Pseudorhodoplanes sinuspersici: one gene and its partner. The protein of the gene in region 2 binds, or shares a complex with, the protein of the main gene of each other region. Links are inferred from orthologs where the notes say so. Each region holds a gene or a part of one and is shown on either strand. Other genes may lie near its edges.

Region 1 (3,387 bases), 590 kb from region 2 along the record:
TGATCGGCGCCGGCGGCAAGCGCGTTCCGACGCTGCTGTTCAACGGCTATGGCGAATATGTCGCCGATCTCTACAAGGGCCTCGAGAACGAACGATTATATGCGTGAGTTCATTCCGCGCAGGTGTGAATCTAGAAGGTTTGATTCAAAGCTGTGTCGTCGGCGCTTGCGTTTGAACGAACGAAGCGATTGATCGTCACATAAGCGCAAGAAAAAACCGGGCCGCGAGGGGAGCGGCCCGGTTGAGTTCATGCCGACGCGGGATGTCGGCATTCACCTTCCAGAGGGGAATCACTGTCTGCGGTTGGTCGCGATCTGGGAGGATTCGAAAACCGCTCGCATCCAGCATATGTAAGAGTATCGGTCTGCAACGCCGCAGCGACAACGTCTAAGCTCGTGAAGCTGCCATGCGCGATCCGCAAGCCTGTGCGCGATAGGCAAACACAATCAGGTCATTTGCGCGATCAGAACGTCCAGCGCTGCGCCTTCGACACCAAAAAGTCACGGAACACCTGCACGCGCGCAACGGACTTAAGTTCTTCCGGATAAACGAAATAGGCGTCAAGCGTGATTGGATCTGTTTCGCCGAGTAACTGCACAAGTCCGCCTTTTTCTTCAATGAGATAATCTGGCAGTAGTGCGATACCCAAACCCTGCTGACATGCGCGCAGTAACGAGATGATGTTATTCACGACGAGGATGGGTGTGCGCGGCGCTTTGCCCTCGCGGCCCACTTCGAGCGGCCATGCGCGATTCTGCAGGAAGGTTGGGATGTTTCCACCGCCCAGCATCAGAATGCGATGATTGTCGAGATCGTCGATCTTTGAAGGCGTTCCAAACCGCTTCAGATAGTCCGGCGATGCATAGACATGGAAATGCACCGAGAACAGTTTGCGCTGGATCAAATCCGGCTGCGTCGGAATGCGCAATCGTATTGCGACGTCGGCCTCGCGCATTGCGAGATCGAGTTCTTCGTCCGTCATGATCAGCGACATGCGGATATCGGGATAAAGATCGAGGAATTCGCCGATCTTCGGTGTCAGCCAATGCGTGCCAAGGCCGACTGTTGTCGTCACCTTGAGATCGCCATTGGGCCTCTCGCGGCTGTCGGTCAGCTTCGCTCTGGCCGATTCCAGCTTCATGAAGACTTCATGCGCGGTCCGATAGAGCAGTTCGCCTTGCTCTGTCAGGATCAGCCCGCGGGCATGGCGGTGGAACAGCGACACGTTGAGTGCCTGTTCGAGCGCGCTGACCTGGCGCGAGACGGCCGATTGCGAAAGGCCGAGCTGCTCTCCGGCATGCGTGAAGCTGCCGGCTTCCGCTGCTGCATGGAAGACCTTCAGCTTGTCCCAATCCATCGAGGTCATTGAGAAACGTGATCGTTGCTGGAGCAAAATCTCACCGCCCTTATTCCGCCGCCGTAAGCAATTGCTCGTGCGCGGCCAGGAATCGTTCGGCCTCGAGCGCGGCCATGCATCCTTGTCCGGCAGCGGTGACCGCCTGCCGGTAGATATCGTCGGTGACGTCGCCGGCGGCGAACAGGCCGGGCACCGACGTCGCGGTCGAATGCGGCTTTGTCGCCACGTAGCCCGACGGCTTCATCTCGACTTTGCCCTGCACCAGTTCGGTGGCAGGCGTGTGCCCGATGGCGATGAATACGCCATCGACATTTCGTTCGCTGACAGCGCCGGTCTTGATGTTGCGCAGTTTGGCTGCCGTCACTTTTGACGGTGCTTCGGACCCGATGAGATCGTCCACCACCGTGTCCCACAGCACTTCGATCTTCGGATTCTTGAACAGGCGCTCCTGCAGGATGCGTTCGGCGCGCAGGTTGTCGCGGCGGTGCACGAGCGTCACCTTGCTGGCAAAATTGGTCAGGAACAGCGCCTCTTCAACGGCGGTATTGCCGCCGCCGACGACGATCACTTCTTTACCGCGATAGAAGAAGCCATCGCAGGTGGCACAGGCTGAGACGCCATAGCCTTTGAATTGTTCCTCGAATGGCAGGCCCAACCAGCGCGCCTGCGCGCCGGTGCAGAGGATCACCGCATCGGCGAAATAAACATCGCCGGAATCGCAGGTCAGGCGGAAGGGCCGGCTGGAGGTATCGAGATTGTTAACGTGATCGGTGACGATGCGGGTGCCGACATGCTCGGCCTGCTTCTGCATCTGCTCCATGAGCCAGGGGCCCTGGATCACATCGGCGAAGCCCGGATAATTCTCAACGTCCGTGGTGATCGTCAGCTGTCCGCCCGGCTGATAGCCCTGGATCAGGATCGGCTCCAGCATCGCGCGGGCGGCATAAATTGAGGCCGTGTAGCCGGCGGGGCCGGACCCGATGATGACGACCTTGGCGTGGGTGGTTTGGCTCATCTGGACTTCCCGGCTTGGAAGGGTTGCAGCCGGGTCAGACACAATCAGCGATCCCGGTCTTGTGCGGTGCGAATTTAGGCATTTGACGCAGCTATGCAAGTTTTGCAAAGCGGCCGACTCGCACGGGCCACCGGAATAGTACCAGAAGTGCCTAAAAAAGGTCGTCCGCGTAATTTTATTTCGTGCTCGGCAGGTATATCTCTAGGGTCCCTGCGAATTTCAATAACTGAGGACCGACGCGGCATGCTGGCCCGACTTGACGCCATCGACCGGAAAATCCTGGCCGAATTGCAGGAGGATGGCCGCATCACCAATGTGGAGCTGGCCCGGCGGGTCGGAATTTCGGCGCCGCCCTGTCTGCGCCGGGTGCGGGCGCTGGAGGATGCGGGCTATATCCGCGGCTACCGGGCACTGCTGGACGAAAAGCGGCTCGGCTACGAGATCACCATTTTTGCGCTGGTGCACCTGTCGAGCCAGGCCGATGCGGACCTTACCGCGTTCGAGGCCTTCGTGCGGGCGCAGCCCCTGGTGCGCGAATGCTGGATGCTCTCGGGCGAGGTCGACTTCATCCTCAAATGCGTGGCGCCGGACCTGAAGACCTTTCAGGCCTTCGTCAATGAACTCACCGGCGCGCCGCATGTGCGCAACGTCAAGACGTCGCTGACGCTGCGCGTCTCGAAAGACGCGCCGAGCGTGCCGATGGAAAGGTTGCCTGCGGCGCTTTGACATCCGCAGGCAATTGACCTGCCTTGGACGGTCGATAACATCGCTTCTACACGTCAGGAGACGAGGGCACCGCACAACAAGCAGACTCTAAATCAAAGCCAAAGTGCTGCAGCCGAGAGCAGATCCGGAAAATCGGACGGCTCGTCGACAGCGAAATCCGTTCCTTGGGAGGAATCGCATATGCAATCGACTCGACGCACTTTTCTTGCCGGCAGCTCGGCATTCGCAGCCGCAAGCACCCTCTCGCTTCCGGCCTTCGCGCAGGACGAATTGAAGCTCGCGACTTTCG
Region 2 (3,589 bases):
AACCGCGAGCAAGATCGGCATTCCGTCCGAAAGCGCGATAGACGTCGAAGCCGCGCTGGCTGCAATCAAGGCGTTGTCATTCGATACGCCGCCGCGCATCCTAATCGGTGGTTCGCTGTATCTTGCGGGCGATGTGCTGGCGCGCAACGAGACACTGCCGGTTTGAAGCGTTTTTCGAGCAAAATTTGCAAAGAACATCCCGGCCATAACAAAGGGTGTTTAGGCCAGAAGCTTCTGCAAATTGGCTTTCTTCTGCTTGAGCTGATCGAGCGTGCATTGCCTGGGCGATTTGTCGGGCCGCCAGCGCAATAAGGTTGTGCCGTGACGGAAGCGATCGCCGGAGAAGTGATCGTAGCGCACCTCCACGACAAGCTTGGGTCTGAGCGGCTGCCATTCAGCCGACCGCTTGGTGGACCAGCGGCTCGGGCCGCCCGGTTTGTTGCCGGTGAAGCCGGGCGGGGCAATCAGTCTTTCCAGCTTCTTTGTCAGTTCGGCTTTTTCGGCAGCTTTCAGTCCTGATGTGAAGCCGACGTGGTGCAACAGGCCTGCGTCGTCATAGAGGCCAAGCAGCAGAGAGCCGACGACTTTCTTGCCCTCATTGTAGCGAAAGCCGCCGACGACACAGTCGGCACTGCGATGATTCTTGATCTTCTGCATCGCCTCGCGCGTGCCGGATGCATAGGGCTTGTCACGCCGCTTGGCGATGATGCCGTCAAGTGCATTCCCGACGCGTGCAAACCATTTCTTTGCGTCCGGTAATTTCACGGTGGCGGGCGACAGACGGATCGTCTTGTTATTGCGCAGGAATGTTCTGGCGAAATGATCGAGCGCCTGTCGCCGGGTATCGAGGATATCCTTTACCAGTGATGCTCCGTCAACATTGGCCAGCAGATCGAATACGATGAATAATGCCGGCGTTTCGGCAGCAAGACGCGCGACGCGGCTTTTTGCTGGATGGATCCGCTGCAGCAGGGCGTCAAAGGAAAAGGCCGCGCCGTCCGGCACGACGATCTCGCCATCGAGGATGAATCTCGTCGCCTTCAACTCCGCAAGCGCGGCGATCAGCTCGGGAAAATAGCGGGTCAGCAACTGACCGGATTTGGACTGCAGCTCCACGCTATTGCCGTCGCGAAAAGCGAGGCTGCGAAAGCCATCCCATTTGGGTTCGTATTGCCATTCGGCGCCGGTCGGGATGTCTTCGACCGACAGCGCCTCCATCGGCGGGAAAGGCATTTTGATCGGAAGGCTCATGCCGGGACTGTCCCTTGAATGTGCCTTGCCTAAACGCAAACAACCGGCCTTTCGGCCGGCTGTTGCGGGAAATAATTTCGCCTAAGGATCAGACCGCGGCCGTAATCCACTGTTCAAGCTTGGCCTTGGGCGCCGCGCCGACCTGGCGCGAAGCAAGCTCGCCATTCTTGAAGATCATCAGCGTCGGGATCGACATGATGCCGTATTTCGACGCAACGCCGGGGTTTTCGTCGACATTCAGCTTCACGATCTTGACCTTCTCGCCCATCGCGCCCTGAATTTCCTCGAGCGCAGGCGCAATCATGCGGCAGGGGCCGCACCATTCCGCCCAGAAATCCACAACCACAGGACCGCTGGCTTTCAAGACTTCGCTCTCGAATGTCGCGTCCGATACCTTTCCAACGGCCATCTCACACCTCTCGAATCGCAAAATTGCCTCATTGCATGGCTGGCGAACGTAAGAACGGCCCCCCTTGGGGTCAAGTGCAGCTCACCCGCTGGTGAGACCTGCCAATTCTGCATCGAGGATAACTGCCGGGATTTCCATGAGATTTGGCATTTCGGTCCAGACTAGGGCCGCCCGGATTGGTCGGCCTGGGTAAATCCGCTGCAGCAGGGCGCGGTAAAGCGCAAGCTGACGCCGGTAGGGCTGGGGAACGCCGTCCAATACGGTCGGGGCGGGCCGGTTGGTCTTGTAATCGGCGATCAGCACCTCATCTGGCGTGACCACCAGCCGGTCGATCTGCCCGTTGACGATCAAGGGGCGCGTGGCCCCTTCCAGCGTCCCGACCAGGGCCACTTCGGCCCGGCTGCCCGGCGCAAAGAGCGGGGCGAATTGCGCGTCCGCCAGAATGGCAAGGGCCTGCACTGCGATCCGGCTGCGCTCTTCGTCGCCGAGTGCATCGCCGTTGCGGGTCAGGAATTCGCGCGCGGCTGTCTCGCGCAGCGACTGTGGCAAATCGGGCAGCGACTGGATCAGTCGGTGCATCAGCCGGCCACGCAATAACGCCTGCTCGCGTTCGAGCGTACCTGTTCTGCTCCGCTTGTCGACGTCGTCGGCATCGGACGGTGTGATCGCAACGGCGCGCACTGGATCGGGATTGACCTTCTCATGCAGCCAGGCCGGCTCGTTTGTCTTTGCTGTGGCAGCTTTCGTTTCCACACCGGCAACAAGGCGCGGTTCCGATGTCCGATAGCGCCAGATGATACCGTCGCCGTCTTCGGAGGGCGCTTCAATGGTATCGCCCTCGGCGCTTTGGACGAGGGCGTCTTCGATCAGCCGGTACCAGCACTCTTGAGGGATCGGATGTGTGCCGTCCTGCTTCAGCGGACCTGAGACGCCGCAGATTACCAACCGCTGCTCGGCACGCGTCATCGCCACATACAGCAGTCGCCGGTATTCGTCGGCCTGAATCCGCAACGCCGCCTCACGTGCACTCGCCACAGCGGGCGGATCGGTATCTTTCGCCGCGGCCCAGACGAAGCCGTTTCCGCCTTGCAGCGGCAAGTCGATCAGCCGCGGCGGGTGCTGACCTTCCGGGCGGGTGATCGTGTCTGCGAGAATGACGGTGTGCGCTTCAAGGCCCTTCGCCCCGTGCACGGTCATCACCCGCACTTCATCGCGCGTGATCTCCATGTCGCGCTTCACTTCGGCGCTGGCGGCGCGCAGCCACGCGACAAAGCCTTGCAGCGATGGCGTTTCGCGCTTCTCATATTCCAGCGCGAGATTGAGGAATTCGTCGAGCGCGTCATTGGCTTCCGGTCCGAGACGCGTCAGAAATTTCTTCCGCCCTTCGCCGGGGCCGAGCACCCTCGCGTAAAAGGTGAAGGGGCTTTCGCGCAAGGCGGCGTATGTCAGCGCGTCGAGCCTGTCGGCAATCGCTGCGATCGCTCCCGGTTTACTCGAAAGGGCCGCGCGCAATGATTGCTTGCCGCGGTTATGGGCGATGTCGAACAAGTCGTTGTCGTCGAGGCCAAAGAGCGGGCTCTTCAGCACCGAGGCCAGCGCCAGATCGTCCTCCGGCAATAGCAGCGCATCGGCGAGCGCCATCAGGTCCATCGCCGCGATATGCTCGGTCAGCACCAGGCGGTCGGCACCGGCGACCGGAATGTCAGCGGCCTTCAACGCCCGGATGATCGCCTCGAATAACGCACCGCGCTGGCGCACGAGGATCAGCACATCGCCGGGCTTGCCGCCTTTCGTCCGCCATAGCGCGATGTGGCGTGCGATCTTCTGCGCGAGCTGCACCTGCGGGCTGGTTTCCCGCGCGGTATCAAAAGGCGCATCCCAGCCGATGATTTCGCGTTTGTCGTCGGCGACGGTCAGCGGCCAGATTTC

What was found.
Region 1: the proteins of trxA (region 2) and trxB are in contact, whole or in part, in a crystal structure (PDB 1F6M), measured with the Escherichia coli proteins. The link is inferred for Pseudorhodoplanes sinuspersici from one-to-one orthologs.

Annotation. Positions count from the first base shown.
Region 1 is NZ_CP021112.1:2,856,971-2,860,357, forward strand. What follows is about bases 390-3,146. They hold trxB (thioredoxin-disulfide reductase), read right to left. Parts: upstream 2,373-3,146; coding sequence 1,407-2,372; downstream 390-1,406. Other genes in these bases: CAK95_RS13750 (LysR family transcriptional regulator), read right to left, coding at 464-1,357; CAK95_RS13760 (Lrp/AsnC family transcriptional regulator), read left to right, coding at 2,616-3,098. In the rest of the region: protein-methionine-sulfoxide reductase catalytic subunit MsrP, read left to right, coding at 1-107; CAK95_RS13765 (TRAP transporter substrate-binding protein), read left to right, coding at 3,279-3,387.
Region 2 is NZ_CP021112.1:2,264,436-2,268,024, forward strand. Bases 1-2,959 are described here. They hold trxA (thioredoxin), read right to left. Parts: upstream 1,661-2,959; coding sequence 1,340-1,660; downstream 1-1,339. Other genes in these bases: CAK95_RS10995 (bifunctional folylpolyglutamate synthase/dihydrofolate synthase), read left to right, coding at 1-166; CAK95_RS11000 (ATP-dependent DNA ligase), read right to left, coding at 220-1,251; addA (double-strand break repair helicase AddA), read right to left, coding at 1,742-2,959. Also shown: more of addA, read right to left, coding at 2,960-3,589. UniProt on the Escherichia coli protein: Participates in various redox reactions through the reversible oxidation of its active center dithiol to a disulfide and catalyzes dithiol-disulfide exchange reactions.